One region of the Devosia rhizosphaerae genome, then DNA from elsewhere that is predicted to be linked to it. Evidence: predicted binding sites of a transcription regulator. Region 1 holds the regulator's gene; the other holds the start of a gene.
The links. Region 1 encodes HrcA, which represses chaperone genes, less so after heat shock. Its sites were predicted from a motif close to GTTAGCACTCNCNNNNNGNGAGTGCTAAC; they were not measured.

Region 1 (15,762 bases):
CGCGGCAAGCCCGATGGGACGCACGCGTTGGCAGTCATTGTAGGACGGAGTGCCCAAATCGCTGCCGGCAATGGGATGGATCAGCAATTGGTGGAGCGGCTGGATGGTTCGCTCGTCTCGCGCCCGCAGCGCAACATTGGCGGCTAGGTTGCCACCAGCGTCTTCGCCGGCCACCACCAAGCGACGCGGGTCCACCCCGAGGGAACCGGCTTCGCTCAGCACCCAGCGCCAGGCCTGCCACGCATCCTCATGGGCTGCGGGGAACTTGTGTTCGGGCGCTAGTCGATAGCCGGCGGAGATCACCAGCGCTCCAGTACGTCGCGCGATCGCCCGTGCCGAGTCGTCATTGCTGTCGAGGCTGCCGGTGACAAAACCGCCGCCATGGAAGAACAGCACAGCTGGATTGAGCCGATTGAGGAGACCCACGGGTTTGTAGAGACGAACCGAGAGCTGCTGTTCGCCAGTATCGATGGTGAGGTTCTCGGTTTCCACTCCACCATCCTGCGGTCCCCGCATCTGCCGGGACAGAATGCTACGAACTGCATCGGTAAAGTTCGGTTGCCGCCGCGCCGACTGTGGCGAGCTATATTCGAGTGGACGGGCCCCTAGCTGCGTCATCGCGTCCAGCACATGTTTCATGTCGGCATCGAGCCGGCTCATGGCATCGCCATTTATCAGCTGTGCCAGCCGGCTAATCCCAGCGTCGGCAGATGTTGGTGCGGACTGTTCGCTCATGCGCGGCCCCAGGGCTTTTGTGACGTTGAGGTGAACGCGCCAATGGGCGGGAAGTTGGACTGCATTGCGCCGATTTCATGATTCACGTGGAACATGGTCGCATCACAAAGCAAAAGACCCGGCTTGCGCCGGGCCTTTTTTCGTCGAACCGAAGCTCTTAAGCAGACTTCTGGTCGTCGTCCTTGACCTCTTCGAAGTCGGCATCAACGACATCATCATCGTCGTCGCTGTTCTCCGAGCCGCTGGCCTTGGCTTCCGCTTCTGCCTGGCTGGCCTTGTACATGGCCTCACCGAGCTTCATCGAGGCCTGGGCAAGCGCTTCGGTCTTGTCCTTGATGGCCTCGGCATCGTCGCCCTCGAGCACACCGCGCAGGTCGGTGATCGCGGTCTCGATGGCGGCCTTGTCCTCGGCTGAAACCTTGTCGCCATATTCCTTGAGCGACTTTTCAGTCGAGTGGATCAGCGATTCGCCCTGGTTCTTGGCCTCAACCGCCTCGCGCTTGCGCTTGTCGGCATCAGCGTTCTGCTCGGCTTCCTTGACCATCTTTTCGATGTCGGCATCCGAGAGACCACCCGAGGCCTGGATGCGGATCTGCTGTTCCTTGCCGGTGCCCTTGTCCTTGGCCGAGACGTTGACGATGCCATTGGCGTCGATGTCGAAGGTCACTTCGATCTGCGGCACGCCGCGCGGAGCGGGGGGAATGCCGGCAAGGTCGAAATTGCCCAGGAGCTTGTTGTCCGCAGCCATTTCGCGTTCACCCTGGAACACGCGGATGGTCACGGCGCCCTGATTGTCCTCGGCGGTGGAGAACACCTGGCTCTTCTTGGTCGGGATCGTGGTGTTGCGATCGATCAGGCGGGTGAACACGCCACCCAGCGTCTCGATACCCAGCGACAGCGGGGTCACGTCGAGCAGCAGCACGTCCTTGACGTCGCCCTGCAGAACGCCGGCCTGGATGGCAGCACCAAGTGCCACCACTTCGTCGGGGTTCACGCCCTTATGGGGTTCCTTGCCGAAGAGCTGCTTGACGACTTCCTGGACCTTGGGCATGCGGCTCATGCCGCCCACCAGCACGACTTCGTCGATCTGGCTGGCCGAAACGCCGGCATCCTTCATGGCCTGCTTGCACGGCTCGATGGTCTTCTGGATCAGATCCTCGACCAGCGATTCGAGCTTGGAGCGGCTGAGCTTAAGCGTCAGGTGCTTGGGGCCCGAAGCGTCGGCGGTGATGAAGGGCAGGTTGATTTCGGTCTGGGTCGAGCTCGAGAGTTCGATCTTGGCCTTTTCCGCAGCTTCCTTGAGGCGCTGCAGGGCGAGCTTGTCGGAGCGAAGGTCAATGCCCTGCTCTTTCTTGAACTCGTCGGCGAGATAGTCGACCAGGCGCATGTCGAAGTCTTCGCCACCCAGGAACGTGTCGCCATTGGTGGACTTTACTTCGAAGACGCCGTCGCCGATCTCGAGGATCGACACGTCGAAGGTGCCGCCGCCAAGGTCGTAGACCGCGATGGTGCCAGTGTTCTTCTTGTCGAGGCCATAGGCCAGCGCGGCCGCAGTCGGCTCGTTGATGATGCGCAGCACTTCAAGGCCCGCGATCTTGCCGGCATCCTTGGTTGCCTGGCGCTGCGAGTCGTTGAAGTACGCGGGAACGGTAATCACGGCCTGCGTGACGGTCTCGCCGAGATAGGATTCAGCGGTTTCCTTCATTTTCTGCAGGATCATGGCCGAGACCTGCGAGGGCGAATACTTGTCGCCCGAGGCTTCTACCCACGCGTCGCCATTGTCGGCCTTGACGATCTTAAAGGGGACGAGGTTCTTGTCCTTGCTGACCACCTGGTCGTCAAAGCGGCGCCCGATTAGGCGCTTGACGGCAAACAGGGTGCCTTCGGGATTGGTGACCGCCTGGCGCTTGGCCGGCTGGCCCACGAGACGCTCGCCATCCTTGGAGAAGGCAACCATCGAGGGGGTGGTACGCGCCCCTTCCGCGTTTTCAATAACCTTAGGATTGGAGCCGTCCATCACTGCGACGCAGCTATTGGTGGTGCCCAGGTCGATACCGATGACTTTAGCCATTACTCTAGCCTCTCTTTCAGCAAAACCCTTCGTGAAACCCCTCTCGCGAAGCAGTCTCTGTGGCCGTGTGGCCGGGTTTCCCTTGCACTTGAAAAATGCGCCCGTTGCTGGGCTTGGGGCGTATATAGGGGGGGTGCCGAAAGGCTTCAAGCACGCCGATGGGAGTTTCTTGCCACCTCCGAGCTTGCTTTTTCACCGCGGTGAGCAGCCGCATCGGCCATGTGTCGTGTCGAACTTTTCTTCCCCACAGCAACCCACTAGAAACCAAGTCATGTTCGCCCCCGGTACAGTGCTGCTCCACGATACCCTTTCCCCCTCGGGGCGTAACCTGCTGTTCGTGGACCCCGTCGAGGTCCTCTGCGCCTGGGATTCCGAAGCCGCGCGGCAAGCGCTGGCGCGGCTGGAAAGTGTTTCATCCGAAGGTCTCTGGGCCGCCGGGTTCTTGAGCTATGAACTGGGCTTTCTCTTCGAGGAACGGCTGGAGGCACGGCTTGGGAAATGCAGCGCCACGCCCCTCCTCTGGCTCGGGCTCTACAAAGGGCCCCACCAGCTAACGCCGGAGGAAGCAGAAGCCCTGCTGCTGGCCGCTGCGGGCGGCCAATCCGGCCGAGTGCTGGAGGTGATCCCGCGCGTCGATTTGGCCACCTACAGCCAGCAGTTCGGCCGGGTACAAGAGCTGATTGCGGCGGGCGACACTTATCAGGTCAATCTCACCTTCAAGTCCGGCTTTCGCCTCGAAGGAAGCCCGGTGGCGCTCTATCGTGAGCTGGTGCGTCAGCAGCCGGTCGCTTACGGCGCGCTCATCAATACGGGCGAGCAGTGGGTGCTCTCCCGTTCCCCGGAACTTTTTGTGGCCAGCAATGGGGGCAAGCTCTCGGCGCGCCCAATGAAAGGCACGCTCAAGCGCGGCGCTACCGAGGCTCAGGATATGGCGTCACGGCGGGCCCTTGCCGCCGACGAGAAGAACCGGGCCGAGAACCTGATGATCGTTGACCTTCTGCGCAACGATCTCGGCCGCATCGCCGAAGTGGGGTCGGTCAAGGTGACGGACCTCTTCACGGTCGAAACCTATCCCACGCTCCACACCATGACCTCCGGCATCATGGCGCGGCGCAAGCCCGGCATCGGCACCACGGATTTGCTCGCTAATCTCTTTCCGTGCGGGTCCATCACCGGCGCGCCAAAACTCCGCGCCATGGAAATCATCGCCGATCTCGAGGCCGAGCCACGTGGCGTCTATACCGGGTCCATCGGCTACTTCGCCCCCGGCGGCGATCTCATGCTCAACGTCGCCATCCGCACGGCTGTGATCGACAAGGATGGCGTGGGCGAGATTGGCATCGGCGGCGGCATCGTCGCCGACAGCCTGGTTGAGGACGAATATCGTGAGGCGCTGCTCAAGATGGCATTCTTTTCCGACTCCGGACCCGTCACGTTGATCGAGACCTTGCTTTGGGAGCCCGGCCAAGAGTTTGCCTTGCTTGACCGGCACCTGGAGCGCCTCGCCGGTTCGGCGGCTCATTTCAGCCTGCCGTTTGATCGCGCAGAGATAGAGCTGGAATTAGCGAAGGCAGCCGCGGGTTACACGAGCGCGCGGATGCGAGTCCGCCTGACATTGGGCATCGACGGCATCGTAGTTACCGGCACTGAACTGCCGCCCAATCCACCAGTCTTCCGGTTTGCCCTGGCGCCCGACCGCCTCGCTTCGGACAGTGTTTGGCTGCGCCACAAGACCACGAACCGCGCCTTCTACGACGCTCCGCGGCAACAGGCACATGCCGAACTTGGCGTGGATGAGGTAGTGTTCCTGAACGAGCGAGACGAGGTGACCGAAGGCTCGATCACCAGCCTTTTCGTTGAGCGTGACGGCATGCTGCTGACCCCGCCCCTCTCGTCCGGCTTGCTGCCGGGCACGCTGCGGGCCGAATTGCTCGCGAGCGGCAGGGCGAAAGAGCGGGTCCTCACCCTTGCCGATCTTGAGCAAGCCGAGGCAATCTGGCTCGGCAATTCCGTGCGTGGCCTGATGCGGGCGGAGTGGATCAGAACCTAAGGAAAGCTGCCATGAGCCTTGCTATCGCGCCCGACGACGTCCTGATCGTGGTCGACATGCAATACGATTTCCTACCCGGCGGGAGCCTAGCGGTGGCAGGTGGCGACGAGATCGTGCCGTTGATCAACACGCTGGCGAAGCGCTTCACCAATGTGGTGCTGACCCAGGACTGGCACCCAGCCGACCACATCTCCTTTGCCACCCAACATCCTGGCAAGAGCGCCTTCGAGACCGTCGATTTGGACTATGGCACACAGGTGCTCTGGCCGGACCATTGCGTCTGGGGCAGCCATGGCGCTGAGATCAGCCAAGACCTCGATATTCCGCATGCCCAACTGATCATCCGGAAGGGCTACAACCGATTGATCGACTCCTACTCAGGCTTTCAGGAGGCGGACCGGGACACTCTCACTGGGCTTGCCGGCTATCTCAACGAGCGTGATGTCGGCCGGCTCTATGTGGTGGGTCTGGCGGCGGACTTCTGTGTGGCCTGGACCGCGCTGGATGGGGTGGCCGGCGGCTTCGGTGTGACTGTGATCGAAGATGCCACGCGAGGAATCGATAATGCCGGCTCACTCGAGCGGGCTTGGGCGGACATGAAAGGAGCTGGGGTTGTGCGTGTCGCCAGCAAGGAAATTCTGGGCTAGCGCCAAGAAAAAAGCCCCTCGAAAGGGGCTTTCCATCTAGGCGCTCTTGTCGACGGCCTCGTCTGCGGGAGCCTGGCCGGGGCCACCCTTGGCAACGCCCACCATTGCCGGCCGCAAAACACGCTCGCCGATGGCGTAGCCGGCCTGCACGACCTGGACCACGGTGCCTTCCGGCTTGCTGGGATCGGGGACCTCGAACATGGCCTGATGCTTGTGCGGGTCGAACTTTTGACCCTCGGCCTCGATCGGCTTGACGCCGTGCTTGGCCAGAAGCCGCTGCATCTCGCGCTCGGTCATCTCAATGCCTTCGACCAGCGACTTGACCGTGGGGTCGCTCGACTCCCGGGCTTCGGCAGGCAGCACCATTAAGGCGCGGCTCAGCGCATCAGTGGCGCTCAGCATGTCGCGGGCAAAACCGGCAATCGCATAGGAGCGGGTATCGTTGACATCACGCTCCGTGCGCTTGCGCAGGTTCTCCATCTCCGCGATGGTGCGCAGGAGCCGGTCCTTGATCTCGGCATTCTCGGTGCGGAGCGCCTCTAGGGGGTCGACTTCCGTCTCTTCAACCTCTGGCGTTTCGACTTCAGGCAGTTCGCCCGAGGCGGCGTTCTCGTCGCTCATCATTGTTCGGTTCCGCAATTCTGGTTGGCAATTTAACCCGGCATATCGGGCAATCAGGTCAGCTTTTCAACCCTTCCCGTGCTAACCGCCACCGCGTTTGCGAGCCAGCATGGCAGTGATGACATTGGCGGTATAGTCCACCACCGGCACGATGCGCGCATAGTTGAGGCGCGTTGGGCCGATCACACCCAACACGCCGACCACCTTGTCGTTGGCGTCTTTGTAGGGAGATAGGATCACCGACGATCCCGAAAGGGAGAACAGCTTATTCTCCGAGCCGATGAAGATGCGGACGCCCTGGGCCTCTTCGGCATCCCCCAGAAGTTCGAGCAGGCCGTCTTTGCTTTCCAGCTCATCGAATAGCTGCCGCATGCGTGCGAGGTCGTCGGAAGCCATGGCGTCGTTGATGAGGTTGGCGCGACCGCGCACGATCACGGTAGGTTGGCTGGCAATCGACGAAGGCTGGCTGAGCGTGGCGATACCATCGTCCACCAGCTTCTGCGTCAACTCATCAAGTTCGGCACGTTGTTGCGCCCTCTGCTCGGCCAGTGATCTCCGCGCCTCGGAAATAGTGCGACCGACGACGTGGTGGGCGAGATAATTGCTCGCCTGTTGCAGGGCGCTTGCGGTGAGACCTGCCGGGAGGGGCATGAGCCGGTTTTCCACCTGACCGTCTGCCCCCACTAGGATGGCCATGGCTTGAGTAGCGTCAAGGCGCACGAATTCGAGGTGGCGCAACACCATGTCAGACTTGGTGGCAATGACGACGCCTGCACCCTGGCTGAGCCCCGACAGCAGTTGGCTGGCCTCGGTCAAGACGTCCTCGACTTGGCCACGCTGCCGATCCTGGATGGAGCGCGCGATCTGGTCGCGTTCGCGTTCATCGACCGCGCCGACTTCCAGCATCGCATCGACAAAAAAGCGGAGGCCCTCCTGCGTCGGCGCCCTCCCCGCTGAGGTGTGCGGTGCAGCGATCAAACCAAGATCTTCGAGGTCCGCCATGACATTGCGCACCGAAGCGGGAGACAGACCCACTTCGAGCATGCGACTGAGATCGCGCGAGCCGATGGGGCTTCCCGTTTCCAGGTAGCGCTCGACGATCTTGCGGAAAATCTCCTGGCTGCGGGCATTCAGCACGCTGAGAAAGTCTTCGGGCGGTTTGATCATGTGCTTGAATAAAATCTTCCGCTTTAACCCTGCCCAGTCATTTAGGCCCATTGCGGCGCTACGCCAAGCCAGCAGCGCTTGTGAGCCGGGCTCCGGAGGGTTAAGACGCGGTTAACGAGAATTTCCCGACTTCCCTTGAGGTGATTTGCCCATGCGGCCTTCCGGACGTGAACCCAACCAGATGCGCGCCGTGACCATCAAGCGACATGTTGCCCAAAAGGCCGAGGGCTCGTGCCTTGTCAGCTTTGGCAACACCAAAGTGTTGGTGACGGCCTCGGTCGAAACCAGCATCCCCGGTTGGCTGCGCGGCAAGGGTCAGGGCTGGGTCACCGCCGAATACGGCATGCTGCCGCGTGCTACCGGTACGCGCACCCGCCGCGAAGCAACGGCTGGCAAGCAATCCGGCCGCACTCAGGAAATCCAGCGGCTGATCGGTCGGTCCCTGCGCGCGGTGGTGGACCTGACGCTGCTGGGTGAGAACCAGGTGGTGCTCGACTGCGACGTGCTCGAGGCCGATGGGGGCACCCGCACCGCCTCGATCACCGGCGCCTATGTCGCGCTGGCCGACGCCATCAAATGGATGGATGAACGGAAGCTGACCAAGGGGGCGGCGCTCAAGGATTCGGTGGGTGCTGTCTCCTGCGGCATCTATCGCGGTACCCCGTTGCTCGACCTCGACTATCTTGAGGATGTCGAGGCCCATACCGACGCCAATTTCGTGATGACCGGCTCGGGACAGTTCGTGGAAATTCAGGGTACGGCGGAAGGCGCCCCCTTCAGCCGAGCCGAGCTCGAGAGCCTGATGGCTCTCGCTGAAAAGGGCATTGGCGAGTTAACCCAAATCCAGCAAGCGGCGCTGCAATCGTGAGTACGATCCCGCGCCTGCGCCCCGGTGATCGCCTCGTGCTCGCCACCCACAATGGGGGGAAGCTCCGGGAATTCCAGGAGCTGTTCGAACCTTATGGGCTGCAGCTGGTGTCTGCTGCCCAGCTCGATCTGCCCGAGCCCGATGAGACCGGAACCACCTTTGAGGAAAATGCCCGCATCAAGGCGCATGCTGCGGCCAAGGCTTCGGGCATGCTGGCGCTGAGCGACGATTCAGGGCTCTGCGTCGAAGCACTGGGCGGCGACCCCGGCGTCTATACTGCCGATTGGGCAGGTGTACCACGCGACTTCAACCACGCCATGAAGCGGGTGGAAGATGCGCTGCAGGCGGCCAATGCCACTTCGCCCGGGCAGCGGCGCGCTTTCTTCAATGCTACGCTTTGCCTGGCCCATCCCGACGGCCGCGACGTCATCTATAATGGTCGCTGTGACGGTACGCTGGTCTGGCCGCCGCGCGGCGATCAGGGGCACGGCTACGATCCAGTTTTCATGCCCGATGGCTACGACATCACCTTTGGCGAGATGGCGCCCGAGGTGAAGCATTCCTGGTCCCCCGGCCAAGAGGGGCTGAGCCACCGCGCCCGTTCCTTTGCCAAATTCGTCGAGAACCAGATTGATCACTAATCCCAACGACATGTTCGGGGTTTATGTGCATTGGCCGTTCTGCGCCGCCAAGTGCCCATACTGCGACTTCAACTCGCACGTGCATCGTGGCCCGTTCGATGAAGACCGGTTCGTCGAAGCCTATGAAGCCGAGATCGCTCACGCCGCGCGGCTGGCCCCCGGACGCATGGTGCAGTCGATCTTTTTTGGCGGTGGCACCCCGTCGCTGATGAGCCCCAGTGCCGCAGGCCGCATCATCGATGCCATCGCCGACCACTGGACCATCGACCGCGACGCCGAGATCACCCTCGAGGCTAATCCCACCAGCGTCGAGGTGGATCGCTTCAAGGGTTTCCGCGTGGCGGGGATCAACCGGGTCTCGCTGGGTGTGCAGTCGCTGCGGGAAAAGCCGCTGGCCGAACTGGGTCGGCGTCACACCGTCGATGAAGCCATTGCCGCCGTGCGCATTTCCCAGTCCGTGTTCGAACGTTCGAGCTTCGACCTGATTTATGCCCGCCCGCACCAGACGCTGGAAGATTGGGAAGACGAGCTCAAGGAAGCCCTGTGGCTCGCACGGGGGCATGTCAGCCTTTATCAACTGACCATCGAGCAGGGGACGCGCTACTTCGACCTCTTCAATGCCGGTAAACTGCAGATGCCCAACGAGGATCTGGCGGCCGACTTCTACGAGTTGACGCAGGATCTAACCGCCGCCGCGGGCATGCCGGCTTATGAGATTTCCAATCACGCAGTTCCCGGGCAGGAAAGCCGCCATAACCTGCTTTATTGGCGCTATGGCGAATATGCCGGCATCGGGCCGGGCGCCCATGGCCGGCTGATGATCAACAATGTGCGGCATGCAACCGCTGCCGAGAAACTGCCTTTTGAGTGGCAGAAAAAGGTGCAGGCGCAAGGCCATGGCATGGTCGTTGATGACGTGTTGACCTGGGAAGAACAGGGCGACGAGTTCCTGGTGATGGGCCTGCGGCTCAAGGAAGGCATCTCGCCCGCGCGGTTCACGGCGCTTTCCGGCCGGCAGATCAGCCCGCGGCAGATCGATACGCTCAAGGGCTATGGGTTCGTGGAAACCTTGCCCAACGGCAATATCCGGGTGACGGATCGCGGCTGGCCGGTGCTCGACGCGGTGGTTGCGGACCTCGCAGCTTAAGGCGACAAAGTGCTAGCGGACTGTTAGCGTTTAGCGCAGCACTTCGGCCACAATAGACGACAAGGCGGATCATGAGCGAGAGCGGTGCCCGCTACTTTATCTCCGGACACCAGTTCGAGGCGCCTTCGCTGGCGCCCGGCCTCTATGTGGTCGCAACGCCCATCGGCAATCTGCGCGACATTACTCTGCGCGCACTCGAAACATTGGCCGCTGCCGGAACCATCCTTTGTGAGGACACGCGGCAATCGGCGCGCCTGCTCGACCATTACGGCATCAAGGGCCGGCGGGTGGCGCTGCATGAGCATAACGAACGCGACAAGGCCGGGGATATCGTGGAGAGAATCGCGCGTGGCGAGACCATCGCGCTGATCTCCGATGCGGGCACGCCCCTGCTCTCGGATCCCGGCTTTCCGGTGATCCGGGCACTGGCCGAGGCGGGACTGCCGGTCTTTCCCATTCCGGGGGCTTCGGCGCTACTCTCGGCGCTGGTGATCGCGGGCCTGCCAACCGACGCCTTTGCGTTTCATGGCTTTCTGCCGTCCAAGGCTGGCGCACGGATCAATGCGCTCGAGCGGCTTAGGGATTCACGTGAAACGCTGGTGTTCTACGAGTCGCCGCGACGACTGGACGGCACTCTTGCTGCGATGGCGGATGTCTGGGGTGAGCGGCAGGCCGTCGTCGCCCTTGAACTCACCAAACGCTTCGAGCGGGTGCATCGAGGCTCCCTAGCTGAGCTGGCGCCGATCTTCGCCGAAAGCGAAACCAAGGGTGAGGCGGTGATCGTGGTCAGCGGCGCCGCCGCGCCCAGCGCTCCGGCGGCGGAAGACTGGCAGGCGGCGCTGGAACAAGCCATGCTGGATCAGCCGTTGCGCGCAGCGGTAGATGAAGTGTCCGGCCGTTTCGGGCTCAAGCGCAAGGAAGTCTATGATGCCGCGCTTGCCCTCAAAGCCGCACAGTAAGAGCCCGGCGCGGCGTCTGGCCGAACGGATCGGCCATCGCGGCGAATGGTGGGCCGCACTCTTTCTCCAACTGCAGCTCTACCGCATCCGAGACCGCCGCTACAAAGCGCCCGTGGGTGAGATCGATCTTGTTGTCGAACGCTGGGGCACGGTGGTGTTCGTGGAGGTCAAGGCGCGTGGACGCGCCGGGAGTGAGGTCGAGGCGCTACATGCCGTCAACCAGCGGCGCATCGTCCAGGCGGCGCAATATTGGTTGGCTCGCCACCCCAAGGAGGCTGACCGCCGTTTCCGCTTCGACGTGATTTTCCTTGCGCCTTGGCGTTGGCCGCGCCATGTCATCAACGCCTTCGACGCCAGCTAATGTCAGAGATCCCATGAGCCTCAAAGTTGCGGTCCAGATGGACCATGTCGCCTCGATCAATCCCTTGGGCGATTCCACTTTCGCCCTGATGCTGGAGGCACAGGCACGGGGGCATCAATTGCTCCATTATACGCCCGACACGCTGGCGCTACGGGGCGATGTGGTGAGCGCGCTCGGCCAACCCATCACGGTTGCCGACAAGCCCAAGGGTGAGCATTTTGAGCTGGGGGAAGCCGCCAGGGTGGATCTCTCCAGCCAGGACGTGGTGCTGATGCGCCAGGACCCACCCTTCGACATGAACTACACAACGCTCACCTATCTGCTCGAGCGCATTCACCCCAAGACGCTGGTGGTGAACCCGCCGGGGGCGGTGCGCAATGCGCCCGAAAAAATCCTGGTCACGGACTTTCCCGAACTCATGCCACCCACGCTGGTGACGCGCGACCGCGAGATGATCCGCGCGTTCCGGCGCGAGCATGGCAACATCATCTTAAAGCCGCTCTACGGCAATGGCGGCGCGGGGGTATTCTTCCTCCAAGAAGGCGATCACAATTTGGCGTCCCTGATCGAACTGTTCGAGTTGAGCTTCCGCGAGCCCTTCATGGTGCAGAAATATCTGCCGGATGTGCGCAAAGGCGACAAGCGCATCATCCTTATCGATGGCGAGCCGGTTGCCGGCCTTAACCGAGTGCCGGCCGAGGGCGAGGCACGGTCCAACATGCATGTGGGCGGCCGACCAGAACTCAGCGAACTCACTGAGCGCGAGCGGGAGATCTGTGCGACGATCGGCCCGGCGCTCAAGGAGCGCGACATGATCTTTGTCGGGATCGACGTAATCGGGGACTACCTCACCGAAATCAACGTTACCTCCCCCACCGGCATCCGCGAGATCAAGCGTTTCGGTGGTCCCGATATCGCGCCGATGATCTGGGACGCGATCGAACGGCGCCGTTAACGTGGCAGGCCATCCACTCCTCTAAACCTGGCATGCACTTGTGGTGCTGCGCGACGAGAAATTCTGGAGGAGTGGGTCGAACGGGTTGTTTACGCCCCGCAGTGGGTTGAGCCCGATCTAAGCTCGCCGCGGGTTCAGCGACGCTTGGGAGGGTACCAGAGCGGAACAATCGCATCTTGCGCGTGGTCTGCGTAGAAAGCGCGGGAGAAATCCCTATAATTGAGGCGCGAAGCCAAAATGAAGCCCACCGTCACCTGCGACTCGGATGCCGACGGCCGGATCGTAGGAATGGAAGTGCTGGAAGCGAAAAAGCACCTATCGCCGGAGATTCTGGATCGCGCCGCGTAGCATTTCTGAGAGGGAGAGATGGCAGGACACCGCATCTACACCACCAGTGTCGTCAGCGTTTACCCCCATTACGTTGCCAAGGCCGAGCGCAAGGGTCGGACAAAAGCCGAGGTGGATGAGATCATCTGTTGGCTAACGGGGCACAGCCAGCAAACGCTGGAAGCGGAGTTGGCGAACGGCACGAATTTTCAAGACTTCTTCGCGACGGCGCCCGCGATGAACCCGGCTCGTAGATCGATCAAGGGCGTGATCTGTGGCGTTCGCGTGGAAGAGATCGAGGAGCCCGTTATGCGCGAGATCCGCTATCTCGACAAACTGGTGGACGAACTCGCCAAAGGCAAAGCCATGGCGAAGATCCTGCGGCCAATGCCGGGGGAGACCGCTTGAACCGGTCCACACCGGATTACTGGCACCAGCCATGATTGCCCCTGACCACGTCCTTCGTTAAAGCTGCGGCGGATCGAAACGGCTCGGGGGCGGCTAACGTATGGATTTGTCGGCCTTCTTTGTCGCCTTTGCGACGCTCTTTGCCACTGTCGGCGTGGCTGACACAGCCTTTATCTTCGCCGCGCTCACCAAGAACAACACGCCGCGGCAGCGTTTCGTCTTTGCTACGCGAGGAGTGCTGATCGCCCTGGCGATCCTCCTGTTCTTCGCCGTTTTAGGTGATGCCATTCTGGGCGTCTTCGGCATTTCCATCCCAGCGTTGCGGACCGCCGGCGGTCTTCTGCTGTTTCTCATCGCCATCGACATGGTCTTTGCCCGCCATTCCGGCGGCACGGGGACGACGCACGAGGAAGAGGATGAAGCCAAGCTTTCAACCGACATCTCGGTCTTTCCGCTCGCCATGCCGCTGCTGGCTGGACCGGGCGCGATCAGTGCGGTGATCCTCCTCACCACCGGCGCGGAAAACGACACGGAGTTCTGGCTGGTGCTGCTGGCGCTCCTAATCATCCTCCTGATGGTCTGGGTCACACTGCTGATCGCCATCCCCATTCAGCGGCTCTTTGGGCTCATTGGTTTGTCTGTGGTGTCGCGCGTGGTCGGCATTCTCCTGGCCGCTCTGGCCGTGCAATTCGTCTTCGATGGCATCCATGCCAGCGGCCTACTGGGCGGGGCCTGAAGGCTAAAGGCACGACCGATAGTAAGCGGCCAACCCTGTGCTTGATCCAAAGCGTTGCTCTGAAATTCTGCTGCCGCTCGAGATCGCCCGGGCGTAAAGCAAAGCGGCCGGCTTTCGCCGACCGCTTGAAACATTGCTGCTGTGCCACCTATTTCGCTGAGCGACAGCGCCCCGTGGGGCCCAATGTGGCGATGGCCCGCGGATCGCAACCCGTCAGCAGGAACTGGATCCATTCGTTCTGACCGCCATAGAAGGCATTGCGATCGACCTCGCCCTTGATCCCACGCACCACCCCAGTTTGCGTCCACTGCCAGAACGTCCAGGCCCGGTTGCGGTAGCGCTCATGCGGCTCGGCGGCGGTGGAGCGCAGCCAGAAGGCATTGGGGAAATGCTCCCCCTCCATCACGTCGCGATGGATGTTGATATCAGTGTAGATGATGGGGAGCTTGCCGGTATGGCGCTCCATTGCGTCCAGCATAACCCGGATCTTCTCCAGCGCGTCGGCGCGCGAGGGGCGATGCTTGCAGCTCGAATGGTTGTTCCATTCGAGGTCAAGTACGGGCGGCAGGGCGTCGGGATCGGCCGGCACATTCTGGATGAACCAGGCTGCCTGTTCGGAGGCAAGCGAGCACCAAGTCATGAAATGGTAGGCGCCGCGGGGAATGCCCGCCTCCTTGGCACGCTGCCAATTGGTGCGGAAATTGGGGTCGAGATAGTCCTTGCCCTCGGTGGCCTTCATGAAAACGAAGTGGATGCCGGAACCATAGACCGCGCGAAAATCGATGTTGCCCTGGTATCGGGCGACGTCGATGCCCTGAATGGGCATGCCCCGCGCGCGGTCGACGCCAGCATGGGGCCGGTTATCGCCCTGGATCGGACCATAGAGCCCGCCCCCGCTGGAGCAGGCCACCAAAATGGCAGCCAAGGCGACGGCAGCCGTGCTCTTGGCGAGGGCGGCAAGGGATGGAAATGTCCGGCGAACGGGCATTGGAATACTCTACGCAGCACTAAAACTACCCTCTAAATCAGGCCCATTGGGTTAATGGGGGATTAGGGTAACCGGTGTGGCACTTGGCATGGTTAACATGCCGTATTTCGTTCGCTTTACGTTCCTATAGCGCTTTGCTAAGCTCCTCGTGGGCTTGGGGGATCGGGCATGGTCACGCGGGTAGCGACGGTGGCGTTTCAAGGCATCACGGCCGTGCCGGTGGACGTGCAGGTGCAGATCGCGCCAGGCATACCCAAGATTATTCTGGTGGGGCTGCCGGACAAGGCGGTCAAAGAAGCCAGCGAGCGGGTCTATGCGGCCCTGCTCGCCTCCGGTCTGGGCCTGCCGCCCAAGCGCGTCACGGTCAATCTTGCGCCGGCCGACCTGCCCAAGGAAGGCAGCCATTATGATCTGCCCATTGCCCTGGGTCTGATGGCCGCGATCGGCGCCATTCCCCAGGATGCCTTGGACAGTTATCTGGTGCTGGGCGAACTCGGGCTGGACGGCCGGTTGGCCCATGTCAGCGGCATGCTGCCCGCCGCTATCGCCGCGCAAGGGCGTGATCTGGGCCTGATCTGTCCGGCACCCTCTGGCTCCGAGGCGGCGTGGGCGAGCCGCGACCTCGACATCGTTGCCGCCGAGAGCCTGCTGGCCGTGGCCAATCACTTGAGCGGCCATCAGCTTGCCCCGCGTCCCGAACCGCGCCGCCAACTCACGGCCGGCACCCTGCCCGATATGAGCGAAGTGCGCGGGCAGGCAGTCGCCCGCCGGGCACTCGAAGTCGCCGCTGCCGGTGGGCACAACATGCTGATGCTGGGGCCGACCACTCTGCAGTGGTTGTGTCCCATGCAACGCGCAATCATTTCGTCGGTTTAGCTGTTGAGCCGAGCGGTCCCCGGGCGGCAATCGACTCTATTCAGGTCCTTGCAGGGTTCCGTAGGTTTTCCCGAAAAGAGATACCATGAACCTCCGACACATCGTACTTTCCGGCTGTTCGGGTGGCGGGAAGTCGACCCTCCTCTCAGAGCTGGAGCGAAGGGGGTTTGCCGTCGTACCCGAGCCTGGCCGTCGGATCGTAGAG
Region 2 (15,762 bases), 730 kb from region 1:
TACGTTTTGGCCGATGCTCCAGGGTTCGTTGGTGCCGTGGATGCGATAGAGTGTCGAGCCGAGGTAGAGGGCCCGCGCGCCCAACGGGTTGTTCGGTCCGCCGGACATATGGCGTGGCAGGTCCGGGCGCCGCTTCAGCATCTCGGCAGGGGGCGTCCAGCTTGGCCACTCGGCTTTGCGGGTCACCCGGTGCGTACCGGTCCACTCGAATCCCGACTTTGCGACGCCGATGCCGTAGCGCAACGCTCGGCCGTCGCCGAGAACGAAGTAGAGGAAGTGGGCTCGCGTATCGACCACGATGGTGCCGCTCCGCTCATGGGTGGAATACCGCACGATCTGGCGCAGAAAAGTGGGGTGAACCTGCGCATTGGCTTGCAGCATCAGCGCGTGTTTGGGAGTGCCCTGGGTCACCGTGATGCCGGGCGGCGGTCCAAACCCCCAGCGTTGTTGCGCCAGCGCCGGCAGCGGTAGCAGCGTTGCCAGTGCGAGCCCCGTGCCGAGCGCCACTCGCGCGATCTTCCCCATCATGTTCATTGTGCGTCCCCAACGAAAAAGTAGGGTGCACTTTGCCGCACAAGCGCCAATGCTGGGTGAAGCCAAATGGTTAAGCTGCGGCTCACCCCGATGGTGAATCAGCGGCTAATGTGCCTAGTTGAAGCGAACGGGAGCTTACCCCCATGTCTGCCGAAATGATCCGCTGCCGCTGGGCCGGTGATGATCCGCTCTACTGCCACTATCATGATCATGAGTGGGGCAGGCCGGTCGCAAACGACCGGAGACTGTACGAGAAAATCTGCCTCGAAGGGTTCCAGGCGGGGCTCTCCTGGATCACCATCTTGCGAAAGCGGGAGCGCTTCCGGGAACTCTTCCATGATTTCGACGTCGAGCGCGTCGCTGCCATGACAGAGACCGACATAGAGCGTCTGCTCGCCGACCCTGGCATTATTCGCCACCGCGGGAAGATCGCTGCCGCGATCAACAATGCTCAGCACACGATCGCGGTGCAGCAGGAATTCGGCTCCTTTGCCGCCTATATCTGGCGGTTTGAACCTTCGGTGGATCACCGTGCAGATGATTTCCGCTGGGAAACTTTGCGCCAAATCACTCAATCAGATGCGTCGCGGGCCCTCTCCAAGGATTTGCGCAAGCGGGGCTTCGCCTTTGTAGGGCCAACGACCTGCTATGCCTTTATGCAGGCCATGGGCATGGTCAACGACCACGTTGAAGACTGCTTCTGCCGCAATGAAGTCGAAACCCTGCGCGCTGCGTTCGTCCGCCCCACATGAAGTCTGTTGCTTAAAGGCAACAACGCCGCTCGCCTGCGACAACCCGCCACACTAATAGCTTGCCGCTCACGTACTCGTGAGCTAAACGGTTGGCGTCCAACAAAGCCAACCCGAGGGAGGCGCTACATGAATACCGTGTTTGTCCTCCGTCCGGTTGTAAGCAAATGGCAAAATCACCGAGCCTAAGTGCTCGTCCTTTGCCGCTCTCGGCCTTACCGCCGCGGACATTTTCTCAACACCACTGAACTGATGGGCTGAAACCGGGTCGCTTCGCGCTCCGATTGCAGGCTCATCACCTCCACTGCAACCAGAGGCCGGTTTGCGTACGCGCGCCGGATTATCGCATGACCTATGATGCTGCCCCGCAGGCGCCTGTTGTACTTCGCCTGGAATTCTCCATTGCCGATGCCGTTCATCAGCGCGGGCTCTTTGCCGTGCTCGGCGCCGCAGTTCACGCCTGGTGGAACCGGCCACGGCTCCCGGCAAACATACCGGCTTATCTGCGCGCCGATCTGGGCCTGCCGCCCGAGGCAGTGCCCGCCCACTGGACTGACGTCCGCCTGGTGTCGGGTGTGCCCGATCCGCTGCGGAGACCGGGCATGTGAAGCAAGGGAGGCTGGATCTTCGGCCTCCCTACCTGCAACTGCCGCATTGGCCGTGCGGCAGTTGTCTACCCTGTTATGATCCGCTAACAACGGCGCGATTTCCCGGGACTATCCAGATGACCGAAAAGACCAAGCTGATCGTGCCGCGTTTGCCGCGTGGCTTTGAAGATCGGGACGCCAGCGAGATCGCTGCCGTGGGCGCCATGATCGACAAGATCAAGACGGTCTATTATCGCTATGGGTTCGATCCGGTGGAAACGCCGCTATTCGAGTTCACAGAAACGCTCGGCAAGTTCCTGCCCGACACCGACCGGCCCAATGCCGGGGTCTTCTCCCTGCAGGATGACGATGAGCAGTGGATGAGCTTGCGCTACGATCTGACTGCGCCGCTTGCCCGCTATTTCGCCGAGAACTTCGAAGTTCTGCCCAAGCCCTATCGCTCCTATCGACAGGGCTACGTCTTCCGCAATGAGAAGCCTGGCCCCGGGCGCTTCCGTCAGTTCATGCAATTCGATGCTGACACCGTCGGTGCGCCCGGTCCGGAAGCCGACGCCGAAATGTGCATGATGATGGCCGACGTCATGGAGGCGCTCGGTCTTACCGGCCAGTATATTGTTCGCGTCAACAACCGCAAAGTGCTCGACGGCGTGCTGGCCACGGCGGGCGTCACGTCGGACGAGCAGAAGCTGACCGTGCTGCGGGCCATCGACAAGCTCGACAAGTTTGGTGTTGAGGGCGTGAGGCTGCTTCTTGGCGCTGGACGCAAGGACGAGAGCGGCGACTTCACCAAGGGTGCGGGTCTGTCGGACGGGCAGATTGAGCCACTGCTAGCCTATATCGAAAGCGGGGTGCCTGCCGCGGGCGTGCAAAAGGGCAGCAATGAACACGTCATTGCCACCATCAACACTCTCGCCGGGCTGATCGGCGGCTCCGAAACGGGGCTGGCGGGCGTTCAGGAACTCGCCACTATTTTCGGGCTGGTTAGCGCGGCAGGCTTTGGTGGTCGGGTAGTCCTCGATCCTTCCGTGGTCCGCGGCCTCGAATACTACACAGGTCCCGTCTTCGAGATCGAACTGACCTTCACCATCACCAATGAAAAGGGACAGCCGGTCGTCTTCGGCTCGGTTGGCGGCGGTGGCCGTTATGACGGCCTCGTCTCCCGGTTCCGGCGCGAACCAGTTCCCGCGACCGGCTTCTCCATCGGCGTATCGCGCCTCGTCAATGCGCTTAAGCTTACCGGCAATTTGGGCGCAAGTGCTCCCATCGGGCCCGTGGTAGTCCTTGTTATGGATAAGGACCATACCGCGCGCTACCAGGCCATGGTTTCCGAATTGCGGCAGGCCGGCATCCGTGCCGAGATGTTCCTTGGATCCACCAAGAATTTCGGCAAGCAGGTTGCCTATGCCGACAAACGCAATGCCCCCGCAGTCATCATCGAAGGCAGCCAAGAGCGCGAGCAGGGCATCCTTCAGGTAAAGGACCTCGTTGCGGGCAAACAAGCTGCTGCCGAGATCACGGACAATGCCGAGTGGAAGGCCGCGCGCCCAGGGCAGTTCGAGATCAAGCGCGAAGAGCTTGTTGCTGCCATCCAAAAGCTGTTGAGCGAGCAATGAGTTCTCCTGCCCTCCGCCGCGCGCAGCTGGAAGCGCTGGTCGAGGCGCAGGGCGCCTGCCGGGCGACACCACCGCTCCTCTTGCCGGCCAACCCCTACTTTGACCTTGCGGGCGAGGAGTTCGGTCGCCGTCTACTACTGACCAGCGATAGCACGGGCGGCGAGTACTGCCTGCGCCCCGACTTTACGCTCCCGATCGTCACCGATTATATCGCCAATGGCGTCGGCCAGCCCGCTGCGTTCTCCTATCTCGGCCCGATATTCCGGCAGCGCGAGGATGGAGCGGCCGAATTCGACCAGGCCGGTATCGAACTCCTAGCACAGCCTGACGGCGATGTGGCGCTGGACCAGGTGCTGACTTTCGCGCGCGCTGCCCTGTCCCATTACGGCGTCGTGCCGCAGATCCTACTGGGCGGCGTGGGTCTCTTTGAAGCCGTTCTAGCGCAGGCCGAAATGCCAGACCCGTGGCGGCCCCGTATTCGCCACCGTTTCGGTCATGTCGAAGCGCTCAAGCGCCTGCTCGCACGCCTCGAAACTGCTCCCGATCTTCCACGCGCCAGTCAGCCGAGCCGCGATGCGCTTGTGACCGACGTCACCGAACAGATGGTGGCGGCCGGGCTGAGCCTTTCAGAAGGCCGCACGCCGGAAGAGATCGCCGATCGCTTTCTTGAGCAACAAGCGCTGGACGCCGAGCACGTGCCGCCGGCGACGCTGCAATTGCTGCGAGACTATCTTTCGATCTCAGGGCCTGTCCTCGAGGCGTTGCGACGCATCGAGGCGCTTGCCGAGAAATACCAACTGATGCTGGGTGCGCCTATTCGCACGCTCCGTCGGCATCTGGACGGCCTCGGGGAAGCGCGGGTCACCTTCGACGCCAGCTTCTCGCCACGGCTCGACTACTACACCGGCATCGTCTTTGAAATGCGGGGGCAGGGCGGCACCATTCTCGTTTCGGGTGGGCAGTATGATCGCCTTCTGGAGCGGCTCGGCGCTACAGCTCCAATAGCGGCGTCCGGCTGTGCGCTCTGGGTTGACCGACTGGAAGCGGAGTGGCCCAAATGAGCGGGATAACCTTGGCTGTACCCTCCAAGGGACGGCTCGAAGAGCTCACGCGCGATTGGTTCGCTAGTCGCGGCTTCACCATCCATCGTCCGGGTGGGGCGCGCTCATATTTGGGCACGCTTGAGGGTGCACCAGATGTAACAGTGCGCTTTTTCCCAGCCGCCGAGATTGCCCGTGAACTTATCCGCGGGAATATCGATCTAGGCGTCACCGGCATAGATCTGATCCATGAAACCAGCGAGCAGGGGCCACGAGCCGTTTCGATCGCCGCCGAACTCGGCTTTGGCAATGCCGACGTGGTCGTAGCGGTGCCCGACGCCTGGATCGATGTCACCCACATGCACGACCTAGCGGACGTGGCCAGCGATTTTCGCTCCCGCCACGGGCGATGGATGCGTGTCGCAACCAAATACATCACCATCACGCGCCAGCATTTCGCCCGGGCGGGCATCGCTGAATACCGTACCGTCGAAAGCCTCGGCGCTACCGAGGCTGCGCCAGCGTCGGGCGTTGCTGACATCATCGTCGACATCACCACGACCGGTTCCACTCTGGCGGCCAACGGACTGCGCGTGCTTGAGGATGGCGTCATGCTGCAGAGCCAGGCCTGCCTTGCCGTCTCCCGCACCGCGGAATGGAGCCCGGAGCAGACAAAGCTGCGGGACCAACTGCTTGGGCAGCTCAAATTGAAGGTCAAAATCTAACCCTTTGTCGCAGTTCCGGAGCGGGGCTATGGCGCAGCCGTGGCGGGGCTTTATGTCGTCCATGATCAACATTCCCTTCCCCGAACGGCGCGTGACCGAGGCCGCTCCGCCGCACCAACCAGAGTAAATCATGCTCGACCCCCTCGTTCTTTTGGCGCTGGCCGGTGTGGGCCTGCTCGCGGGCTTTGTCGATGCCATCGCCGGCGGCGGCGGCATGATCGCCTTGCCGGCACTCCTGTCCGCAGGGCTGCCACCAGTGGCAGCGCTTGCCACCAACAAGTTCCAGTCGGTGTTTGGCACCGCCATGGCTGCGGCGACGTATTGGCGCGGTGGCTTTGTTTCCCTCAAGGCGCTGCTGCCCGCCATCGCCCTGACCTATGCGGGCAGTTTCCTGGGTGCGATGATCGTCCGGCAGATTGACACAAGCCTGCTCAACATCGCTGTCCCCGTCGCGCTGATCGGCATTGCCCTTTACTTCCTCTTTGCCCCCAACCTGTCTGATGTGGACAAGGCGGCTCGACTTCCCTTTCGGCTGTTGGTTCCGGTGCTTGGACTCGTCATTGGCTTCTATGACGGCATTTTCGGGCCCGGTACGGGATCGTTCTTCGCCATCGGCTTTGTGATGCTGTTTGGGCTGGGGCTCACCCGAGCGTCGGGAAACACCAAGGTGCTGAACCTGACCTCGAACCTGGCAGCCCTGACCGTCTTCATTCCCGCCGGTGACGTCGTCTGGCCTGCGGCCCTCGCCATGGCAGCCGGACAACTCGCGGGCGGCTATATCGGGGCACGCACCGGCATCCGTTACGGCGCCAAGATCATCCGGCCACTGGTAGTGCTGATTTCCATCATTCTTGCGGCGCGGCTGCTGTTCTTTGGCTGAGACGCTGTAGAACTCATCATCGAGAGGCCCACTCGTTCGTCCCCCCAACGGGTTGCGCATTTAGAGCGAGTTTAGCGCATTGAGCTGCGACGGGGATAACAAAAAGGCGCGGTGGTGACACCGCGCCTTTCTCGTGGGGTTCGTGACTGGGAAGAAACGAACCCCGAAGCTTTGTGAGCGCCGGACTTCTTAGAAGTCCATGCCACCCATGCCGCCCATGCCACCGCCGCCCGGCATAGCCGGAGCAGCATCCTTGGGCAGCTCGGCAATGAGCGCCTCGGTGGTGATCAGGAGCGAAGCAACCGAAGCTGCGTCCTGGAGAGCGGTACGGACCACCTTAACGGGGTCGATGACGCCCAGGGCAACAAGGTCGCCATACTCGCCAGTTGCGGCGTTGTAGCCGAACGAAGCTGCCGAGTTCTCGAGGATCTTGCCGACAACCACGGAGCCTTCGGCACCGGCATTGTTGGCGATGCAGCGAACTGGCTCCTGCAGGGCACGGCGAACGATGGCAATACCAGCGTCCTGATCGGCATTGGCACCCTTGACGGTCATGTTGTGCGAAGCGCGCAGCAGTGCGACGCCGCCACCGGGAACGATGCCTTCTTCAACGGCAGCGCGGGTAGCGTTCAGGGCGTCATCGACGCGGTCCTTGCGCTCCTTGACTTCCACTTCCGTGGAGCCGCCGACGCGGATGACGGCAACACCACCCGCCAACTTGGCCAGACGTTCCTGCAGCTTTTCCTTGTCGTAGTCCGAGGTGGTTTCCTCGATCTGTGCCTTGATCTGGCCAACGCGACCCTGGATGTCTTCCTGGGAGCCGGCACCATCGACGATGGTGGTGTTCTCCTTAGTGATCTCAACGCGCTTGGCAGTGCCGAGCATGTCGATGGTCACGTTCTCGAGCTTGATGCCGAGATCTTCCGAGATCACCTGGCCACCGGTCAGGATGGCGATGTCTTCGAGCATTGCCTTGCGGCGATCGCCGAAGCCAGGAGCCTTGACGGCTGCGACCTTGAGGCCGCCGCGCAGACGGTTCACGACGAGGGTTGCAAGGGCTTCACCCTCGATGTCCTCGGCGATGATCAGCAGCGGACGCTGCGACTGCACAACCGATTCAAGAATTGGCAGGATGGCCTGCAGGTTGGAAAGCTTCTTTTCGTGCAGCAGGATCACCGGGTCCTCAAGGACGGCGGTCATCTTCTCGGCATTGGTCACGAAGTAGGGGCTGAGATAGCCGCGGTCGAACTGCATGCCTTCAACGACGTCGAGCTCGGTCTCGGCAGTCTTGGCTTCCTCGACGGTGATGACACCCTCGTTGCCGACCTTCTGCATCGCCTGCGCGATCATCTCGCCGATTTCGCTCTCGCCATTGGCAGAGATGGTGCCGACCTGAGCAACTTCCGAGGAGTCCTTGATCTTGGAAGAAGAGGACTTCAGCTTCTCGACCACTTCAGCAACGGCCATGTCGATGCCGCGCTTGAGATCCATCGGGTTAAAGCCGGCGGCAACAGCCTTGACGCCCTCAACCACGATAGCCTGACCCAGAACGGTCGCAGTGGTGGTGCCGTCACCGGCAATGTCGTTGGTCTTGGAGGCAACCGAACGCAGCAGCTGAGCGCCCAGGTTCTCGAACTTGTCTTCCAGTTCGATTTCCTTGGCGACGGTGACGCCGTCCTTGGTGATGCGCGGTGCACCGAAGGACTTTTCGATGACGACGTTGCGGCCCTTTGGACCGAGGGTAACCTTCACCGCATTGGCGAGGATGTTGACACCGCGCAGCATACGCTCGCGAGCATCAGTGGAGAACTTTACGTCTTTAGCGGCCATGGAGGGCGCTCCTTAACAGTAGAGTTGAAATGGGAGGTGAGCGGGAGAGCTATTAGCCCTCGACCACGCCCATGATGTCGGATTCTTTCATGATCAGCAGGTCTTCGCCGTTCAGCTTGACCTCGGTGCCGCTCCACTTGCCGAACAGCACGCGATCGCCGGCCTTGACGTCGGGAGCGACGATCTTGCCCTGATCATCACGGGCACCAGGGCCCACGGAAACGATCACGCCCTCGGAGGGCTTTTCCTTGGCGGTGTCGGGGATGATGATACCCCCCTTGGTCTTTTCTTCGCTGTCGAGGCGGCGCACGACGACGCGGTCGTGAAGAGGACGGAAGCCCATGATTGCTCCTTATGGCACATTAGACTGCAATTTCGTCCCTGTTAGCACTCGGAGGAGGGGAGTGCTAACACGGTGCCGGGGATATAGGAGGGAGCCGGAACGGAGTCAAGATCGCGTGAACCTCGAGCCAGCATCACGCGTTAGGCTCCGTTGGTAATTCGCATCTTGGCAGGGATATATGACGCAACAATGTTTGGACAAGGACATCAAGATCCGCAAAGCGCAGGGCCGGGTCCATGTTCTCTTTGACGACGCAGAAATCGCCAGTTCCACCAATGCCCTGGAACTCGATGAGCCGGGCGCGCCGCTGCGGATCTATATCCCGCTCGAGAACATCCAACCGGGGATTCTCGAGCTGTCGGAGACCCGCACCACGTGCCCCTACAAGGGTGAAGCGCACTATTATACGATCAAGACCCTGACCGCCACGGCCGAGGACGCGGCTTGGTACTATCCCGAGCCGTGCCCCCTGGTAGAGCCCATTCGCGACTATGTGGCTTTTTGGGGTGACAAGGTGGAGTACCGGCAAACCGAAATCTAGTCGTGCCAAAGCGCCGCCTCCCGCGGTTGCTCAAAGGTGGAGCGGACCCCGAGGCGACGCCGTCTCTTGGGATTGTAGTAGGTGAGACGACTTTGCCTCGGGGTTAGCCGGAATTTGCCGGACCAGCTGGTGTTGCGTCTCCCCAAGCAGGCAGGGAGAGGCGTATATCCGACCAACACCGCTCGGACCCACTCCGGGGGCGATCTCCCCGAAGTCCCGTGGTTCCACCCGCCTGTCTGGTGGCTGCAGCGCCGCTCCTGCGGGGGAATGGAGGGGAGTGTAGCTGAGGTTTTGGGGAGGGGGATAGGTGGATAGATTGGCGTAATGGGTAAGAGACCCCCACCTAACCTCCCCCTCACGAGAGGGAGGGATCGCTCCACTCGGTTACTTGCATGGAGCTCTCTTCTCCTCCCCCTGGCAGGGGAGGGATTTCTCCACTCTGGCTTGGGCACAAAGCCCCCTTCACCTCCCCCTCGTGAGGGGGAGGCCGGGTGGGGGTGTTTCGCCACTCCGGCCTGTCGCTCATCTAAATGATTGTGCATCCCTTTGCTTCTGCTAGAAGGCGGCCATGACCCAGGACAACTCGCTTCAAATCAAGCTGCGCCTCAAGGGCGGCAGCGGCCCGAACGCCAACTGGCATTGGGAACTTCAGGACGCCGACGGCAAGGTCGTCAAGAGCGGCAGTGCCGTCGGACCCGAGCACAAGGCCTTTGCGACCGCTCGCATCGCCAAGGAAAAGCTGGAGCAATCCGGCCGCTGAGCGGCGCTTCCCCGAGGCTTTCGTGACCACTCCGGCGCCCGCGCAATCAAACACGACTGCACGTCCCGCTGCCGGGCCGCTGCGGGGGATCGTGCTCAAGGTGCTTTCGGTGGTCTGCTTTGTGGTCATGGCCACCCAGCTCAAGGCCACCGCCACCATTCCCGCTGGGGAGATGGTGTTTTTCCGCTCGTTTTTTGCTATCCTGCCAGTGGTCGTCTATCTGGGATGGAAGCGCCAGCTGCGCACAGCGCTGCAAACGCGCAACCCCTGGGGCCATGTGGTCCGAGGTCTGGTAGGCGTCACCTCTATGGGTCTGGGCTTTTTTGCCCTAACGCGACTGCCGCTGCCCGAGACCACGGCGATCAGCTATGCCGCACCCCTTTTGATCGTTGTTTTCAGCGCGTTGCTGCTTAAGGAGCGCGTTTACGTCTTCCGCTGGACAGTGGTGCTGGTGGGCCTCGCCGGTGTCTTGGTCATCCTTTGGCCGCGGTTGACGGTGCTCTCGAATGGTGGATCGATCAGCAATGAAGAGACCATCGGCGCCTTGGCATCGTTCGGCGCGGCAGTGTTTTCCGCCTTCGCCATCATGCAGGTGCGCCACCTAGTGCAGACCGAGCGCACCGAGACGATCGCCACCTATTTCTTTATCACAGCCAGCGTTCTCTCGCTGATGACCCTGCCGTTTGGATGGGTGTGGCCCACTCCTGAACAGGCGGCGCTTCTGGTGGGGGCCGGCATTGCCGGTGGCGTTGGGCAATTGCTGCTCACCTCCTGCTATCGCTATGCCGATATGTCGGTGATTGCGCCCTTCGAATATACTTCGCTGCTGCTCACCATCATCATCGGCCTCGTGATCTTCTCCGAGGTGCCGACACCGGCCATGCTGATCGGCGCTGCCATTATCGTAGCATCCGGCGTCGCGGTCATTCTGCGCGAGCACTATCTGGGGCTCGACCGGGCGCGCTCGCGTGAGGCCAGCACGCCGTAAGGCCTAGCTGGCGGCTGCCAGTTCTGCCCAGCTCTGGCGCTTGCGATAGATGGTAGAGGGGCTGATCTCGAGCGCTGCCGCGGCCAGCGAAATATTGCCGCCAAAACTGGCAATCGCATCCTCGATGATGCGCTGCTCCTGCTGCCACATCGGCAGCACGCCGGCACGCCGTTCCAAGCGGGGAGTCGGCTCACTGGGTGCCGCCGTCCGCGACTCGATGTCGGCTGCGGTCAGCATATCGCGACCGATCTCGCCGCCATCAAACATCACGACGAGCCGCCGAATCAGGTTCTGCAGCTGCCGCACATTGCCCGGCCAATCAGCCGCGGTGAGCGCCGCCGCCGCTTCCGCCGAAAATCCGGCAAACCGCTTGTGCTCCTCGCTGGCATAACGCTCGAGAAAATGCTGGGCGAGCTGCATGACGTCGCTGGGGCGCTGCCGCAGCGGCGGCAGGTGGATGGGCAAGACGTGGAGGCGGTAAAACAGATCCTCGCGGAACTTCTTCTCGCTGATGAGCTGCATCGGGTTGCGGTTGGTGGCGCAGATCACCCGCACATCGACCTTGCGCACCCCCGCTTCGCCGACGCGGCTGAGCGTGCCGGTCTGGAGGAACCGCAGGAGCTTGGACTGGAGCGACAAGTCCATCTCGCCCACTTCATCGAGAAAGAGCGTACCGCCATCGGCGAGTTCGGCTGCCCCTTTGCGGTCTTCATGAGCGCCGGTGAACGCCCCGCGGGCCACGCCGAAGAGTTCGCTCTCCATCAGATCGCGCGGGATCGCGGCGCAGTTGATGGCCACCAGCCGCTTGCCCGCGCGGGGGCCCTTGGCGTGGAGCGCCTCGGCGCAGACATCCTTGCCGGTGCCGCTTTCACCGGTGATGAACACCGGGGCCGAGGACGTCGCCACCCGGCCGATCTGTTCATAAACGAACTGCATGGCGCTCGACGAGCCGATAAAGCCGGCAAAATCTGCGATGTTGCGCGGCGGGCAGGCTTCCAGCCCCAATGTGCGTGCCTTGCCGTGCCGTTCGGCCAGTTCACCGATGCGGTTGGCCAGTGCCAGTCCATTGAGCGGCTTGGCGACATAGTCGTGTGCGCCGGCGCGCATGGCGCTCACTGCGGCCGAAACCGAAGCGCCATCAGATATGGCGACCACGAGGGCGCCATCGGCCAACCGCACCAGCCGGGCCACCGCTTCGTCAGTGCTGGTGCTGAAATCGGCCAGGCTCGCCAGATCGGCGAGAATGATGTCGAAGCTCTCGGCCCGCAGCATTTCGGCGGCCTGGCGCCCGCCGCCGGCGCGGACAATCGCGGGTGCTTGGGCAAGGCTTTGCACGAGCGCGGTCGCCATCAGGCGCGCCTGCGCTGCGTCGCCCTCGATCAGCAGCATCCGCCCAGTCGGCAAACCAGCACCCTGAATATGCATCGCCATGGAGGCTTTCATTCCCTCGTTTGTCGGGTCCCGGCTTCCGTAGCCCCGCGGGGCACGCCGGTGTTGGAGGGGATTGTCATCCCGTTAGGGTAAACAATCCGTTTGCCTGTCTCGCAATTGCGCGGTGTCGCCCCAACAATGAAGCTTGCAGCGCCCCCGCTCTCACGATTAAGTGCGCGCCATGGATAGGGACCAAACGGCATCGGCCGGCGAATCGCTGGCCCGCGGTTTTGCTCAATCGGGTGTTCGAATAGTCAACGAACGCGCCGTGCTGACCCTTATTGCCATGCATCCGGGCGCCTCCAATGCAGATCTGGCGCGGCTTTCAGGCCTTGGACCGCAGACGACCTCGCGTATTCTGGCCGATCTGATCGAGCGCCGACTGGTCATGCGGGGCGAGGTGCTGCGCGGCCGCAGGGGACAGCCCGCAACGCCATTGTTCATCGATCCGGACGGCGCCTTCGTCTTCGGCGTCCATATCGGCTGGCGACAGCTCGAGGTGATGCTGTTCAAGCTCTCGGGCGAAGTGATGTTCAGCGCGCGGAAGGCCCATCCCTGGCCAGACGCCGAATCCATCTTTACCGAGGCGGCCGCCGAGGTCGACGCGATGCGCGCCCAGATGACCACCGACCAGCTGGGCCGTTTGATGGGCCTGGGCGTTGCGAGCCCAAGCCGCTTTCCCCATGGGCTTTCCGAACTCGGTGCTCCAACAGCGCAGGCTCAGCTCTGGGAGCAGGTCAGCGTTCCCAATCGTCTAGCGGCCGAGACGGGGTTGGACGTGCAGTGGGTCAATGACGGCACGGCGGCGTGCTGGGGCGAGTTTCTCGCCAACCCGGCCGAGCGACCGGTGGGTTTCGGCTATTTCCATATCGGCAGCTTCGTCGCCGGTGGCGCCATGCTCGAAACAGGGATCTGGGAAGGTCATGGCCATAACGCTGCCGAACTGGGCGCCATCTTGGTCACCGGAGAAGACGGCAAGCCCATCTTCGTGCACCAGGTAGCCTCCATGACCGCGCTGGAAGCCCGCCTCCGCGGCGCGGGCATGGCGATACCCCATGGTGAGCCCGGCGAGTGGAACTGGGCCGATCTCGAGCCGGTGACGGGTCAGTGGATCGAAGCCAGTGGCTCTGCCCTAGCGCAGGCCATCGTCAGCAACCGCGCCGTGACCGAACTCGGTCGCGCCGTACTCGACGGCATCATTCCCAGCTCCATCCTTGAGCGCCTGATCGAGGCCACCCGGCGGCATCTGGCGCAGCTGCCGCAGCTCACCCCCCAAATGCCGACAGTCGCCATGGGCCACCTTGGACCGTCAGCTGCCGCCACCGGCGCCGCCAAGCTGGTGCTCTACAGAAAGCTGTTTTCCCGCGACTGGGACAAACTGGCCACCTAAGCGATAGATGGGCACTCCTGCGGGCAGGCGCTTTTGCCGCCCGCCCGGCAATGCTATGTCCTAGGAGCCGAATCCCGGCAGACCGAGGGGCTCCCGTCTTCCTGTGCAGGCACTGGTCTACACTCTTATTGGCTTGGCCGCCGCGGCGATTGGCGCCACCGCCTATTTCGGGCTGACTTTCACGCCTGCCGAATCGATCCTGTGCGCCATTGTGTTTGGCTGCGTGTGTTTCGTTCTCCTGGAACGCACGCTGCGCCAGCGCGCCGAAGCCCGCCTGGAAAAGGCCATTGAAGATCTGTCGCGCCTTTTGGCGACTGACGCGCAGGCGGGCGCCGTGCTCGGCCAGCGAATCAATGCGCTGAGCGACATCAATGCGGGCTCCCGCCTCGAGGGCGTCGAGGCCGACATTTCCGTGCTTGGTACAGTGATCCGTCAGGTTGCCGAGGCGGTTGCGGAAATGGAAGAAAAGGTCACTCAGCCGGCCCGTGGCGGCGCCCATGCGGTCCACACATCGGTCTTGGTGCCGCCGGTGCCAGAGCGCGAGCCAATCATCTCTACCGAGGCGCTTCGGCAGGCGCTCGCGCAGAACCGGCTGATCTACCATATCCAGCCCCTGGTGAGTTTGCCGCAACGCCGGACGCAAGCCTACGAGCTGGTGCCGCGGCTGATGCTCGAAGATGGGGATCTGGCCGAGGCCGCCGATTTCCTGCCGCGCCGAGGTGCTGTCGATCTTGTCTCTCTCGTGGAAGGTGTAGCCTTGGTCGAGGCCGTCACCCTGGCCCGTCGCGCCCGATCTGCCGGCAAGGCGGTCAGCTTCTATATACCCCTTACACGCGCCTCGCTGAGCGAGAAGGCAAGCGCCGAGCAGGTGATGGCTTCTCTGGAAGCCAACCGCGCGATCGCATCTAGCCTTATCTTCCTAGTGCCCGAGCGGGAGTGGACCGAGTTCACGACAGCAGAGCGCGCCATCGCCGATTCTATTGCCAAGAAAGGGGCACGCTTTTCGATCGATCGGATCACCACGCTGCGGGTCAATGTCGCGGAGTTAGCAGCCCAGGGCGTGCAGTCGCTCAGGATCGACGCCGCCAGCTTCATCGCCACCCCCGAGGCGTTCACCGATTTTCATGCATCCGACATCGCCGGTTACCTCGCGCGATTCGAGGTCAAGCTGGTGGGAACCGGCATTTCCGGAGAGGGGCAGATCGTCGAGCTCATCGATGATGGTATCACTTTGGCCCAAGGACCCCACATCGCCCCGCCAGGTCCGATCCGTCCCGATCTGTTTCTGGAAGCGGTTCCGCAACTGCGGCGCGTTGAGGCCTAGCAGTGCCTCGCGGCGGGCAGGGCTGCCTTTCGCGCTTTCCCCTTGATCCGGCAGGGCAAGCTGCCACATAGGTCAGGCAGGCTTCACGCAACGGATGGTCCAATGACTGCAGCGCTTCCCTCGATCTCAGGTCTCTCCGACCTTGCCGGACGCTATGATGCAGTGCTGAGCGATGTCTGGGGCGTGGTGCATAATGGCTTGGAGGCGTTTCCCACCGCTGTCGAAGCGCTGGTGGAGTTCCGCAAGGCGGGCGGCGTCGTGGTGCTGATCACCAATGCCCCTCGACCATCAGGTCCCATCGTGGATATGCTTGACCGTCTCGGCGTGCCACGCACTGCCTATGACGGCATTGTTTCTTCGGGCGATGCTACCCGCACCATGATCGCCAAGTATCGCGGCCGCGCCATCCACCATGTCGGCCCGCCCACTGAAGACGACGCGCTTTACGAGGGCCTGGGTGTGCGCCGCACCGGCGCCGACGAAGCCGAAGTCGTAGTCGTCACCGATCTCGACACCGATGACGACACGCCCGAGACCTACCGGGAACGCGCCAGGCTGTGGCTGGACCGCAAGCTGCCCATGATCTGCGCCAATCCCGACCGGGTCGTGGAGCATGGCGACAAGATCATCTATTGTGGCGGCGCGCTGGGCGATCTTTATGCTGCCATGGGCGGCATGGTGCACATGGCGGGCAAGCCCTACCAGCCCATCTATGAAGAGGCCTATCGCCTGGCGCAGGAAGCGGCAGGCAAGCCACTCGACAAGTCGCGCTTGCTGGCCATTGGCGACAGCGTGCGCACAGATGCCACTGGTGCTGCCCAGTTCGGCATGGACTTGCTGTTCGTCACCGGCTCGATCCACGCTGCCGAGTTGGATGCTTTCGGCAAGCCTGATCCCCAGGCAATTGCCGATCTGGTGGCGCCCAGCCGCGCCCACATGGCCGGCTTTCTGCCTCGGCTGGCCTGGTGAGCGCGTGAGCGACTTTCTCCGTCTCTTGGACCTGGAA

Region 2: QOV41_RS16825 (co-chaperone GroES) is a predicted target of HrcA. The motif match lies at 8,363-8,391, and genes of this name have one in related genera.

The regions. Positions count from the first base shown of each region.
Region 1 is NZ_CP126539.1:177,656-193,417, reverse strand. It holds gene QOV41_RS00905 (alpha/beta hydrolase) at 1-735, opposite strand, end outside; gene dnaK (molecular chaperone DnaK) at 893-2,806, opposite strand; gene pabB (aminodeoxychorismate synthase component I) at 3,078-4,856, shown strand; gene pncA (bifunctional nicotinamidase/pyrazinamidase) at 4,868-5,503, shown strand; gene grpE (nucleotide exchange factor GrpE) at 5,540-6,124, opposite strand; gene hrcA (heat-inducible transcriptional repressor HrcA) at 6,206-7,291, opposite strand; gene rph (ribonuclease PH) at 7,443-8,159, shown strand; gene QOV41_RS00870 (non-canonical purine NTP pyrophosphatase) at 8,156-8,800, shown strand; gene hemW (radical SAM family heme chaperone HemW) at 8,790-9,947, shown strand; gene rsmI (16S rRNA (cytidine(1402)-2'-O)-methyltransferase) at 10,019-10,906, shown strand; gene QOV41_RS00855 (YraN family protein) at 10,875-11,267, shown strand; gene gshB (glutathione synthase) at 11,281-12,222, shown strand; gene QOV41_RS00845 (DUF2283 domain-containing protein) at 12,460-12,570, shown strand; gene QOV41_RS00840 (DUF2200 domain-containing protein) at 12,589-12,957, shown strand; gene QOV41_RS00835 (MarC family protein) at 13,058-13,693, shown strand; gene QOV41_RS00830 (glycoside hydrolase family 25 protein) at 13,842-14,681, opposite strand; partial or broken gene QOV41_RS00825 (magnesium chelatase domain-containing protein) at 14,850-15,503, shown strand; gene QOV41_RS00820 (AAA family ATPase) at 15,643-15,762, shown strand, end outside.
Region 2 is NZ_CP126539.1:3,414,111-3,429,872, reverse strand. It holds gene QOV41_RS16865 (L,D-transpeptidase) at 1-528, opposite strand, end outside; gene QOV41_RS16860 (DNA-3-methyladenine glycosylase I) at 678-1,286, shown strand; gene QOV41_RS16855 (hypothetical protein) at 1,631-1,891, shown strand; gene hisS (histidine--tRNA ligase) at 2,008-3,504, shown strand; gene QOV41_RS16845 (ATP phosphoribosyltransferase regulatory subunit) at 3,501-4,565, shown strand; gene hisG (ATP phosphoribosyltransferase) at 4,562-5,269, shown strand; gene QOV41_RS16835 (TSUP family transporter) at 5,400-6,149, shown strand; gene groL (chaperonin GroEL) at 6,339-7,979, opposite strand; gene QOV41_RS16825 (co-chaperone GroES) at 8,032-8,322, opposite strand; gene QOV41_RS16820 (DUF427 domain-containing protein) at 8,501-8,863, shown strand; gene QOV41_RS16815 (hypothetical protein) at 9,432-9,623, shown strand; gene QOV41_RS16810 (DMT family transporter) at 9,646-10,611, shown strand; gene QOV41_RS16805 (sigma-54-dependent transcriptional regulator) at 10,615-12,042, opposite strand; gene QOV41_RS16800 (ROK family transcriptional regulator) at 12,224-13,432, shown strand; gene QOV41_RS16795 (EAL domain-containing protein) at 13,536-14,756, shown strand; gene QOV41_RS16790 (TIGR01459 family HAD-type hydrolase) at 14,859-15,725, shown strand; gene QOV41_RS16785 (bifunctional riboflavin kinase/FAD synthetase) at 15,730-15,762, shown strand, end outside.